2 regions of the Streptomyces sp. WMMC1477 genome follow, and region 1 is predicted to be linked to the other one. Evidence: riboswitches for the same ligand, from Rfam matches in the RefSeq annotation. Region 1 holds a riboswitch; the other holds the start of a gene.
What was found. A riboswitch is a leader RNA that binds a small molecule or an ion and turns the genes downstream of it on or off. The one in region 1 is predicted to bind glycine.

Region 1 (6,125 bases):
TGAACTCCTCGCTCGCCGCGATCTTGAACGAGACCGCCTTGGCCGCGATGACGTGCTCCAGCGGACCGCCCTGCTGACCGGGGAAGACCGCGGAGTTGATCTTCTTGGCGTGCTCCTGCCTGGACAGGATCACGCCACCGCGCGGGCCGCCGAGCGTCTTGTGCGTCGTGGTGGTGACGACGTCGGCGTAGGGCACCGGATTGGGGTGCAGCCCGGCCGCGACCAGGCCCGCGAAATGCGCCATGTCCACCATGAGCAGCGCCTCGGTGGCGTCCGCGATCCGGCGGAAGGCGGCGAAGTCCAGCTGCCGCGGGTAGGCGGACCAGCCCGCGATGATCAGCTTGGGCTTGTGCTCCTGCGCGAGGCGCTCGACCTCCTCCATGTCGACGAGCCCCGTCTCAGCGTCCACGTGGTACGCGACGACGTTGTAGAGCTTGCCGGAGAAGTTGATCCGCATCCCGTGCGTGAGGTGGCCACCGTGGGCCAGGTCCAGGCCCATGATGGTGTCGCCGGGCTTGAGCAGGGCGAACATCGCCGCCGCGTTGGCGGAGGCGCCGGAGTGCGGCTGGACGTTCGCGGCCTCGGCGCCGAACAGCGCCTTGATCCGCTCCCGGGCGATGTCCTCGACGACGTCGACGTGCTCGCAGCCGCCGTAGTAGCGGCGGCCCGGGTAGCCCTCCGCGTACTTGTTGGTCAGGACCGAGCCCTGGGCTTCGAGGGCCGCCACCGGAGCGAAGTTCTCGGAGGCGATCATCTCCAGGGTGGACTGCTGGCGGTGGAGCTCGGCGTCGACGGCGGCGGCGACGTCCGGGTCCACCTCGTGGAGGGAACTGTTCAGAAGCGACATGGAAATGTGTCCGTCCGGGTCGGGAGGGGATCAGCCGGCGGTGTACGCGGTGTACTCGTCCGCCGAGAGCAGGTCGTCCTGCTCGCCGGTGACGCGCACCTTGAAGAGCCAGCCGCCCTCGAAGGGCGCGCTGTTGACGAGGCTCGGGTCGTCCACGACGTCCTGGTTGGCCTCCACGACCTCGCCACTGACCGGCGAGTACAGGTCACTGACCGACTTCGTGGACTCCAGCTCACCGCAGGTCTCGCCGGCGGTCACGGTGTCACCCACCTCGGGCAGGTCGACGTAGACGACGTCACCGAGGGCGCTGGACGCGTGTTCGGTGATGCCCACCGTGGCGACGCCGTTCTCGGCGGCCGACAGCCACTCGTGCTCCTTGCTGTAACGGAGCTGCTCAGGATTGTTGCTCATGGTGTGGATTCTCCCGGATGACGGTGGGGCGGGTGGCACAGGGGAAAGGTGGCACAGGCCGAGGGGGGAAAGGGGGACGGGGGAAGGGGGAAAAAGCGGTGAGCGGTGCGACGCTCAGCGTTCCCGCTTGTAGAAGGGCAGCGCCACGACGGCGTACGGCTCCTGCTTGCCGCGGATGTCGACGGACACGCCCGTCGTGCCCGGCGCCGCGTGCGCGGCGTCCACGTAGGCCATGGCGATCGGCTTGCCCAGGGTGGGGGAGGGTGCGCCGGAGGTGACCTCGCCGATCGGCGTGCCGTCGGCGGCGACCACGGTGAAGCCCGTGCGGGGCACGCGCCGGCCCTCGGCCACCAGCCCGACCAGCACCCGCGGCGGGGCGGCGGCGGCCCTCGAAGCGGCGGCCTCCAGGGCCTCGCGGCCGACGAAGCGGCCCCCGTTCGTCGTCTTCTCGAACTTCACCACCCGGCCCTGACCGGCGTCGAAGGGCGTGGTGGCGCGGGTCAGCTCGTTCCCGTACAGCGGCATGCCCGCCTCCAGACGCAGGGTGTCGCGGCAGGACAGGCCGCAGGGCACCAGGCCCTCGCCCTCCCCGGCCCCCAGCAGGGCCTGCCACAGCTTCTCCGCGTGCTCGGGGGCGACGAACAGCTCGAAGCCGTCCTCGCCGGTGTAGCCGGTGCGGGCGATGAGCGCGGACGCCCCGGCGACGGTCCCGGGCAGCCCGGCGTAGTACTTCAGGCCCTCCAGGTCGGCGTCGGTGAGCGAGGCGAGGATGCCGTGGGCCTTCGGGCCCTGGACGGCCAGCAGCGCGTAGGCGTCCCGGTCGTCCCGCACGGCGGCGTCGAACCCGGCCTGCCGCTCGGTCAGCGCGTCCAGCACGACCTGGGCGTTCGAGGCGTTGGCCACGACCATGAAGGCGTCCTCGGCCAGCCGGTAGACGATCAGGTCGTCCAGGATGCCGCCGTTCTCGTCGCAGATCATGGTGTAGCGGGCGCGGCCCGGTTTCAGCGCCGAGAGGAAGCCGACGAGGGCGTGGTCCAGCAGTTCACCGGCCTGCGGGCCGGTGACGGTGATCTCGCCCATGTGGGAGAGGTCGAAGAGACCGGCGCGGGTGCGGACGGCGTGGTGCTCGTCACGCTCGCTGCCGTAGCGCAGCGGCATGTCCCAGCCGGCGAAGTCGGTCATCGTCGCCCCCAGCGCGCGGTGGACGGCGTCGAGGGCGGTTCGTCGGGGCTGGGCGTTCTCAGGCAGGGCGTCAGACATTCAGGGCTCCCAGGCAGGGCGGACACGTCCTCCCCATCTGTCATCGGAACCTGAGAGGTTCGCCGCAGGCCCATTCGGGCCACGGCTTGCACCTTCGGTGGGACGGCCCGGAGATCCGGAGCCCGCCCGCTTTTCAGATCTGCCTCGCTCGCGCGGTATCGGGGCCTGAGAGATTCAAGGGAGGACTTGCTCCTTCGGCGCCCCCCATCCGGCGACCGGTGCCCCGGTGACCAGAATGCGGAGACTCTCCCGCGCGTGCTCGAACGGCCGGTATGAAGTTCGCGGGCACATCATTGCACGCGAAATCGTGCCCGAACCAGCCACCCGTGAGGCCCGCGGGAAAAGGTCCGCGTTCGGGTCGCACCGTAGCCGGAGGGAACCGCAGCGTGGCGGGCGGTCATCATAGGAGATGCTGCGTAGGGAAGGCTGTACAGGAAGGGCCGCACAGGAGCGCCGCGCCGAGCGCGGGGCCCCGGGAGGGAGAAGCGGCATGATCCGGAACGAACCCGGGTTCGGCCCAGCCCAGCCCTGCCCCGCCGTGGTCGGGGTGCCGCGGCAGCCTGCCGCGCCCCCGCGTGAGCGCGTCCCCGCCACCGTCCGGGATCTGCGGGCCCCGGCCCGCGCGCTCCCCGTGACCTTCCCCGGCGGCGACCGGGTGGTCGTCTCCGGGCTGCCCGGCAGCGGCAAGTCCACCCTCATCCGCGCCCTGACGGCGCGCTCCGAGGACGCCGTCGCGGTGGACTCGCAGGAGGTCCGCGAGCTGTGGGAGCGCCGCGTGCCGCGCTGGCTGCCGTACGCCCTGTACCGCCCCGCGGTGCGGATCGACCACTACCGGCGGCTGCGCCGCGCGCTCGCCGGCGGCTCGGGGGTGGTCGTCCACGACTGCGGCAACCTCCCCTGGGTGCGGCGCTGGCTCGCCCGCGACGCACGGCGGCGCGGCGTGCGGCTGCACCTGGTCGTCCTCGACGTGTCCCCCGGCACCGCGCTGGACGGACAGGCCGAACGCGGCCGGACGGTCTCCCCCTACGCCTTCGCACGGCACCGGCGTGCCACGGGCAGGCTGCTGGCCGAGCTGGAGGCGGGCCGCCTGCCCGTGGCCTGCGACGCGGCGCTCATCGTCGACCGTTCCTACACCGACGCCCTGCACGGCCCTCGCGACTGATTCCGGGGCACCGGGGAGCCCCGGTGGCCGGGCCGCGCACCCGGAGGCCGAAGATCACCCGCCTGCCGCCGGGGCCGCGGGACGCCGACAGTAAGGTGCAGCCATGACCGTTCCGCCGCAGTCAGGGCAGCCCCGGCCGGGGACGCCGCACGCTCCAGCGCCACCCCCGCACTCCGGGCCCGGGCACGGCGGCGGCTGGCCCGGCAACGAACTGGAGGAGACGCTCGCGGCCGCCGTGGGCAGCCCCGGCGCCGGGGCCCGGCTGATGGAGGTCCTGGGGCGCAGCAGCCTGTGGGTGCCGCTGCCGGAGGGCGGCGGCCCGGACAGCCGTGACGTGGACCTGCCGACGATCGAGCTGGACGGCGGCGCGGTCTTCGTGCCCGTCTACAGCTCCGAGCAGCAGTTCCACCAGTGCGTGCGGGTGCCGATGAACTTCGCCGTCGTCCCGGCCCGGGAGTTCGCCCGCGGCCTGCCCCCGCACGTCGGCGTCGCGATCAACCCCGAGGGCGTCGTCGGCGCCCCCCTGCCGCCCGAGGCCGTGGCGCTGCTGTGCCGCGAGGGCGGAACCGAAGGCGTCCCCGGCACGCCGAGCGGCGCCCGGGTGCGCCTCTTCGAGCCGGACTGGCAGGACGATCCGGTCGACTTCCTCTCCGCCGTCGCCGCCCAGTTCGCCGCTCTGCCCCAGATCCACAGCGCCCGCCGCGGGCTGGCCAGCGCCGAGGGCGACCCGCCCGCGCTGTTCGTCGGCGTCGAGCTGGACCTGCTGGAGCCCGAGGCCCGGCAGGCCACCCACGACGCCGTGGCCGGGGTCCTGGGCGTGCACGCGGTGCGCTGGCCCGTGCAGCTCGTCTTCCTCGACGCAGCCCCGCAGGACCCGGTCGTGGGCTGGCTCCGCGAGTGCGTGCGTCCCTTCTACTCACGCGCCCCTGAGTAGACTGCCCCGTCGGCCTGAGGAGGGGCGGTCCCGCCGGGCCGGGCGCGGCACGGCACGGCTGAGTAGTCCCGGACCTGCCACCTCTGGCTCGTAAGGTGATTGGATACCTCAAGGGGGCGCTCGCCGGTGCCCGGAGCACGGACGAGAGCGGAGAAGGGCGGCGGACGTGAGCGCGGGTGAGAGCGTCAAGGGGCTGCTGCGCCAGGTGTCGCCCGGCCGGGACGACAGGTACGACCGCTACGAGGCACTGCTGCACGCCCTCGCCGACGCCCCGGTGTGGCCGCTGCTGTGGGACGGCGCGGCGGACGACCCGGAAGCGCACTACGCGCGCATGGACGTGGCGGGCCACCCCTACGTCCCCTGTGTGACCTCGCCCCAGGAACTGCACGCCAGCGGCTGGGCCCGCGGCCACACCTCGGCCACCGGACGGGACGTCGCCGCGGCCCTCTACCCGCACCGCATCGGCCTGTGGCTCGACCCGCACGCCCCCGGCGGCGGGCTCGGCGTCCCCTGGCCGGACCTGCGCCGCGTCGCGGGCGGGCTGGACCGGCTGGCCGCGGGGCCGCTCCACATCAGCGAGCCCACCGTGCGCGCCCCGCAGTTCTACGCCCAGCTCACCCACCACGCCCAGCGCACCCCCGCCGTGCGCAGCCTGCGCCGCGCCTGGGTCCGCCCGGCGGTCGGCGCGGCCTTCCTGGCCATCGGCGTCGACGTGTACGAGCCGGGCCCCGGCGCCGCGCACACCGGGCTCGCGGTGGTCCGTCAGGCCGCCGGTGCGCTGCCGCCCGGGCTGCCCGTCTCCGTCGTCACCATGTCCGACGCGCACGAGCCCGTGGCGATGTGGCTGCACGCCAACTCCCGCCCGTTCTTCGACCGCGACGCCGCGGTGGCGGCGGGCCCTTCCGCCCGCGGGTACGGCTACCCGCACGCTCGCTGACAAGCCGCTGGACCTGTACGCATTTGCGCCCGTGGGGCGCCTTTCGAGCGGCTGTCGACGCGGTGCGGCGTATCGCCCCATACGCCGCCGTGCCCCGCCCCCGAGGGCTGGTCTCAGCTCGGTATCACCGGCATGCGGACGGTTCACACCTCTATGGATGCACAGTAATGTGCGGGCGACCAGAATCTGTTGCACCACCAGACCCCTGAGGTGGACGATGCGTAAAACCAGATCCAGGGTCGTCAAGGCGATCGCGGCCACCCTAGCGGTCGGACTGATAACGGCCGGATGTGCCAGCGAGCGGGACGACGACGGCGGCAACGGCGAGGGCGGCGGAACGTTCGTCTTCGGCGCCCCGGGCGACCCCTCGTCCCTGGACCCGGCACTGGCCAGCGACGGTGAGACGTTCCGCGTCACCCGGCAGGCCTTCGAGGCGCTGATCGAGCACGAGCCGGGCGGTTCCAAGCTCGTCGGCGGCCTGGCGGAGTCGTGGGAGAGCAACGACGCCGGCACCGAGTGGACGTTCAACCTCCGCGACGGCGTCGAGTTCCACGACGGCGAGAAGCTGACGGCC
Region 2 (6,125 bases), 1.1 Mb from region 1:
CGACGTCGTGATGGCACTGCTGGCCGAGCTGTCCCCCCTGGTCGAGCCGCTCAGTCTCGACGAGGCCTTCGTCGACCTGGAGGCCGGAGGCACCCCGCCCGACGCCCACGCGGCCCAGGAGACGGCCCGGCGGCTGCGGGCGGACATCCGGGCGGCGACGGGGCTCAGCGGCTCCGTCGGCCTCGCCGGATCCAAGATGATCGCGAAGATCGCTTCCGAGCAGGCCAAGCCCGACGGCCTGGTGACGATCCTGCCCGGCTCCGAGCGGCAGCTGCTCGCGCCCCTGAGCGTGCGCACGCTGCCCGGCGTCGGCCCGGCCACCGCGGAGACCCTGCGCCGGGCCGGGATCACCACCGTCGGCGAGGCCGCCGAGGCAGGCGAGGACGAGCTGCTGCGGCTGCTGGGCCGGGCGCACGGCAGCGGCCTGTACGCCATGGCCCGCGGGATCGACGAGCGCCCCGTGGTGGCCGAGCGGGCCTCGAAGTCCGTCTCCGTCGAGGACACCTTCGACGTCGACGTCACCGACCGCTCCCGCGTCGAGCTGGAGACTCGGCGGCTGGCCGAGCGCTGCGCTGCCCGGCTCCGGGCGGCCGGCCGCTCGGGCCGCACGGTGGTCGTCAAGGTCCGCAGCTACGACTTCTCGACGCTCACCCGGTCGGAGACACTGCGGGGCCCCACCGACGACCCGGTCGTGATCCGCGAGGCGGCCGCGCGGCTGCTGGCCGCCGTGTACACCACAGCGGGCGTGCGGCTGCTCGGTGTCGGCGTGAGCGGACTGGCCGACTTCACGCAGGAGGACCTGTTCGCCCAGGCGGCTCCCGCCGGGCCGGAGGCCGCTTCCGCGACGCCGGCGGACGGGCGCACCCGTGAGCCGACCGTCCCCTCAGGTGGCCCCGGCCCCGCGGCCCCGGAGCCCGCGCCCGGCGCCCGCCGATGGCTTCCCGGCCTGGACGTCTTGCACCGCGAACTCGGCCGCGGCTGGGTGCAGGGCAGTGGGCTCGGCCGCGTCACCGTCCGGTTCGAGGAGCCCGGCTCCCCTCCGGGGCGGGTGCGGACGCTCCGCGCGGACGACCCGGCGCTGGAGAGCGCCGAGCCGCTGCCCCTGGCGCCGACGGCCTCGCACGCCGAAACGCCCGCGGGCGTCTCCTCACCCGCGGGCCACGCTCGGCCCGCGGGCTACTCGTCCCCGCCCGCCAGCCGGCCGAAGTCCTCGCCCTCCGAGGGCGGGGCCGGCTCGCCGGAGGAGGGGATGTCCAGGCCGTAGTGGTGGTAGAGCTGGAGTTCCTGCTCGGGCGAGAGATGCCGTCCCACCCCGAAGTCCGGGGCCTCTCTGATCAGGGTGCGGGTGTAGGGCACCCGCAGTGCCTCCTCGACCACCTCGCTCGGCCGCAGTGGCACGAAAGCGTCGCGTCCGAAGAGACCCGTCCGGATCGCCGCCCACTCGGGATCGCCCGTCGCGTCGTCGAGGTACACCTCGTCGACGGTGCCGATCTTGGTGCCGTCGCGGTCGAACGCCTTGCGCCCTATGAGGGTGCGGGGGTCGATGTCGGTCTGCACGGTTCCTCCATGGAATGACACGTGGTGGCCCGGCCGACCGCCCCCTGGGTCGTCACACCGTCACCGGGTCCTGTCACCACCAAAGGACAGATTGCGCGGAATGGCCAGTCGAGCCGACGGCCCGTCGCCGTTCGACCGGCCGCTGGTAGGCTCGTAAGCGGCTGTAGACCCCGCGCGGGAGAGCCCTCCGGAGCAGGTGCCGGGGGCGCCGAAGGAGCAAATCCTCCCCGGAATCTCTCAGGCACACGTACCGTGCGGACGAGGTCACTCTGGAAAGCAGGGCGGGCCGCGGGCGCCACGGTGCACAGGTCCCTCCTCACCGACGGTGAAAGCCGGACGTCCCCTGTGGGCGGTTCCGGTGAAACTCTCAGGTTGAGATGACAGAGGGGGAGGCCGTCCGGGCACCCGCCGTGGTGTCCCTCGCAGGTCGTACAGACCAGGAGGCCTCCGCAGATGACCACCGATCGCATCACACTCTCCGCACTCGAGGGCGGCACACCGTTCGAACGGCGCCACATCGGCCCCGACGCCGCCGAGCAGGCGAAGATGCTCGCGCACGTCGGCTACGGCTCGCTGGACGAGCTGACGGCCGCGGCCGTGCCCGACGTCATCAAGAGCACCGAGCGCCTCGGACTTCCGGACGCGCGCTCCGAGGCGGACGTGCTCGCCGAACTGCGCTCGCTCGCCGACCGCAACCAGGTGCTCGACTCCATGATCGGCCTGGGTTACCACGGCACTTTCACTCCGCCGGTCATCCTGCGCAACGTCATGGAGAACCCGGCCTGGTACACCGCGTACACCCCGTACCAGCCGGAGATCTCGCAAGGCCGTCTCGAGGCTCTGCTGAACTTCCAGACCGTCGTCGCGGACCTGACCGGCCTGCCGACGGCGGGGGCCTCCCTCCTGGACGAGGGCACCGCCGCGGCCGAGGCGATGGCCCTGTCCCGCCGCGTGGGCAAGGTCAAGCAGGGCGTCTACCTGGTCGACGCCGACTGCCTGCCCCAGACCGTCGCCGTCCTGCAGACGCGCGCCGAGCCCACCGGCGTCGAGGTCGTCGTCGCCGACCTGTCCGAGGGCATCCCGGCCGAGATCGCCGAACGCGGCGTGTTCGGTCTGCTGCTCCAGTACCCCGGGGCCTCCGGCGCCGTCCGGGACCCGCGGGCCGTGATCTCCCAGGCGCGGGAACTCGGCGCGATCGTGACCGTCGCCGCCGACCTGCTGGCCCTCACCCTGCTCACCTCGCCCGGCGAGCTGGGCGCCGACATCGCCGTCGGCTCCAGCCAGCGCTTCGGCGTCCCGATGGGCTTCGGCGGCCCGCACGCCGGTTTCATGGCCGTGCGCGAGAAGTTCGCCCGCAGTCTGCCGGGACGGCTGGTCGGCGTCTCCGTGGACGCGGACGGGACCAAGGCGTACCGGCTGGCGCTGCAGACCCGCGAGCAGCACATCCGGCGCGAGAAGGCCACGAGCAACATCTGCACCGCGCAGGTGCTGCTCGCGGTCATGGCCGGGCTGTACGCCGTCTACCACGGCCCCGACGGGCTGCGGGACATCGCCCGCCGTACGCACCGCTACGCGACCCTGCTCGCGGCCGGCCTGCGCGAGGGCGGCGTCGAGGTCACGCGGGAGGCCTTCTTCGACACCGTGACCGCGCACGTGCCCGGCCGCGCCGCGGAGATCGTCGCCGCCGCACGCGAAGGGGGCGTCAACCTCCGCCTCACCGACGCCGACCACGTGGGCATCGCCTGTGACGAGACGACGACCCGGGAGCAGCTCACCACGGTCTGGCGGGCCTTCGGCGTCACCGCCGACGTGGCGCGGCTCGACGAGACCAGCGCGGCGGCGCTGCCCGCGGACCTGCTGCGCGACGACGAGTTCCTCAGCCACCCCGTCTTCCACCGGTACCGCTCCGAGACGGCGATGCTGCGCTACCTGCGCCGCCTGGCCGACAAGGACTACGCGCTCGACCGCGGCATGATCCCGCTCGGCTCGTGCACGATGAAGCTCAACGCGACGACGGAGATGGAGCCGGTCACCTGGCCGCAGTTCGGGGCGCTCCACCCCTTCGCCCCCGTCGAGCAGGCCGGGGGCTACCTCACCCTCATCCGGGAGCTCGAGGAGCGGCTCGCCGAGGTCACCGGCTACGACAGGGTGTCCATCCAGCCGAACGCCGGCTCCCAGGGCGAACTGGCCGGGCTGCTCGCCGTCCGCGCCTACCACCGGGCGAACGGTGACACGCAGCGCACGGTGTGCCTCATCCCGTCCTCGGCCCACGGCACCAACGCGGCCAGCGCCGTCATGGCGGGCATGAAGGTCGTCGTCGTCAAGACCGGTGAGAACGGCGACGTCGACACCGAGGACCTGCACGCCAAGATCGAGCAGTACGGCGACGAGCTGGCCGTCCTCATGGTCACCTACCCCTCCACGCACGGGGTCTTCGAGGACAACATCTCCGACATCTGCGCCGCCGTGCACCAGGCGGGCGGGCAGGTCTACGTGGACGGTGCCAACCTCAACGCCCTGGTGGGACTCGCGCGCCCGGGCAAGTTCGGCGCGGACGTCTCCCACCTGAACCTGCACAAGACCTTCTGCATCCCCCACGGCGGCGGCGGCCCGGGCGTGGGACCGGTGGGCGTCCGGGCGCACCTGGCGCCCTACCTCCCGAACCACCCGCTGCAGCCCGAGGCGGGCCCGGCGACCGGCATCGGCCCGATCTCCGCGGCCCCCTGGGGCTCGGCCGGCATCCTGCCGATCTCCTGGGCGTACGTCCGGCTGATGGGCGCCGAGGGGCTGCGGCGCGCCACCCAGGTCGCCGTGCTGAGCGCGAACTACATCGCCAGGCGCCTGGAGCCGCACTACCCGGTGCTCTACACCGGCCCCGACGGGCTCGTCGCACACGAGTGCATCATCGACGTGCGCCCGCTGACGAAGGCGACGGGGGTGAGCATCGACGACGTCGCCAAGCGGCTGATCGACTACGGCTTCCACGCCCCGACCATGTCCTTCCCGGTCGCGGGGACGCTGATGATCGAGCCGACGGAGAGCGAGGATCTGGCCGAGATCGACCGCTTCTGCGACGCGATGATCGCCATCCGCGCCGAGGCCGACCGGGTCGCCGCGGGGGAATGGAGCGCCGAGGACAGCCCGCTGCGCGGGGCGCCGCACACGGCGGCCCAGCTGGCGGGCGAGTGGGACCGCGCCTACACGCGTGAGGAGGCCGCGTTCCCGGCCGGCGTCGTGGCCGAGGGGAAGTACTGGCCGCCGGTGCGCCGTATCGACGGCGCCTTCGGCGACCGCAACCTCGTCTGCTCCTGCCCGCCGCTGGAGGACTACGAGGGCTGACCCGCCCGGACGAGCAGCGCAGGGCCCGGCCGTCCCGACGGCCGGGCCCCGTCGTCGTGCTCGGCGCGCCGTGCGAGGCAGCGCCCCGCCCCCGCCCGCCGGGCCCCGCTCGTGGGGCGTCCCGGCTCCGGCTACGCGGCGGCGGTCACCTCGTGGGGGTCCAGCGGTTTGTGCGGAGCGATGATCTGCCCGTCCGGCAGCAGTTCGCCGGTGTCGTCGAAGAGCACGACACCGTTGCACAGGAGGCTCCACCCCTGCTCCGGGTGGTGCGCCACGGGATGAGCCGCCTCCCGGTCGGCGGAGTCGGCGGAGGGACAGGGCGGTTGATGCTGACACATGACGGTGTGCTCTCGGTTCTCTCGATGCGGTGTGGTCGCTGAGCTGCGGCTGCTGTGCGTCGTCATCCGGCCGCTCCCCCGGGTCGGTGCTCGTGATCCCCAGTGTCGTCCTGCGGGGGGCGTTTCGCAGGGATTTCCCCGCAGCCGCCCCCCGTGAGGGATGACGCGTCCCCCACCGGAGCGGTTGTCACCCGCGCGGGTCATCCTCATGGGCCGGTGGCATGGCCGGAAGTGACTAGCCCGACGCGGGGAGCGTGCGCACACGTGTGCCCCGCGACCGGGACGCTGGTTCCCTTCGTCGCGGGGCACCGGTGCCATGCGGAAGGCGCCGTGTGCCACTCCCTAGACCGGGGCGGCCACCAGGCGGTGGGTCAGCAGCGGCAGGAGGGTGTCGACGCGGTGGGGCAGGTCCGGGGCGATGCCCGGGGGCGCCGGCGCCAGCGGCACCAGCAGGTCGTCCGGGGACAGCGTGCCGTCCTCCGGGTCCGCCGCCGGATCGCTGTGCAGCCACAGGGTGAGCATGTACAGCTCCGGCACGGACAGCAGCCGGGGCTGGTGCGGGGTCGGCAGGGCGTCGGCACGCCGCAGTGCCGACGCCGTCGACCGGACGTAGGGCCCCTCGCCGAAGTGGGAGAACGTCCAGCCGTCGGCGGTCAGCATCGCCTCCGCGGTGCCCACCGTGCCGTGGGAGCCGCGCAGGAGGAAGCGCCAGCCGGTCAGCCGGGGGCTCGGCGGCCCCCCGGGGCCGGTGATACCGCTCAGGACGTACACCGGCAGCGGCAGTTCGGGCTGCAGTTCGCCGAATGTCTCGGCCCGGGCCGGGGCACCACGGAGAGCGGCGGTCGGAGAACCGAGCGCGGCGAGAACGCTGCGCAGGGCGGCTGCGGGAGC

Region 2: linked by a shared signal. The riboswitch ahead of gcvP (aminomethyl-transferring glycine dehydrogenase) and the one ahead of gcvT (glycine cleavage system aminomethyltransferase GcvT) in region 1 are both predicted to bind glycine.

Annotation. Positions count from the first base shown of each region.
Region 1 covers NZ_JAPZBD010000003.1:4,322,924-4,329,048, forward strand. The annotation lists gene glyA (serine hydroxymethyltransferase) at 1-847, opposite strand, end outside; gene gcvH (glycine cleavage system protein GcvH) at 878-1,258, opposite strand; gene gcvT (glycine cleavage system aminomethyltransferase GcvT) at 1,373-2,518, opposite strand; glycine riboswitch at 2,546-2,661, opposite strand; glycine riboswitch at 2,662-2,780, opposite strand; gene O7609_RS19425 (AAA family ATPase) at 3,009-3,680, shown strand; gene O7609_RS19430 (enhanced serine sensitivity protein SseB) at 3,784-4,614, shown strand; gene O7609_RS19435 (enhanced serine sensitivity protein SseB C-terminal domain-containing protein) at 4,781-5,551, shown strand; gene O7609_RS19440 (ABC transporter substrate-binding protein) at 5,769-6,125, shown strand, end outside.
Region 2 covers NZ_JAPZBD010000003.1:5,450,410-5,456,534, forward strand. The annotation lists gene O7609_RS23825 (DNA polymerase IV) at 1-1,264, shown strand, start outside; gene O7609_RS23830 (PRC-barrel domain-containing protein) at 1,177-1,557, opposite strand; glycine riboswitch at 1,723-1,820, shown strand; gene gcvP (aminomethyl-transferring glycine dehydrogenase) at 2,011-4,896, shown strand; gene O7609_RS23840 (DUF5999 family protein) at 5,028-5,234, opposite strand; gene O7609_RS23845 (hypothetical protein) at 5,577-6,125, opposite strand, start outside.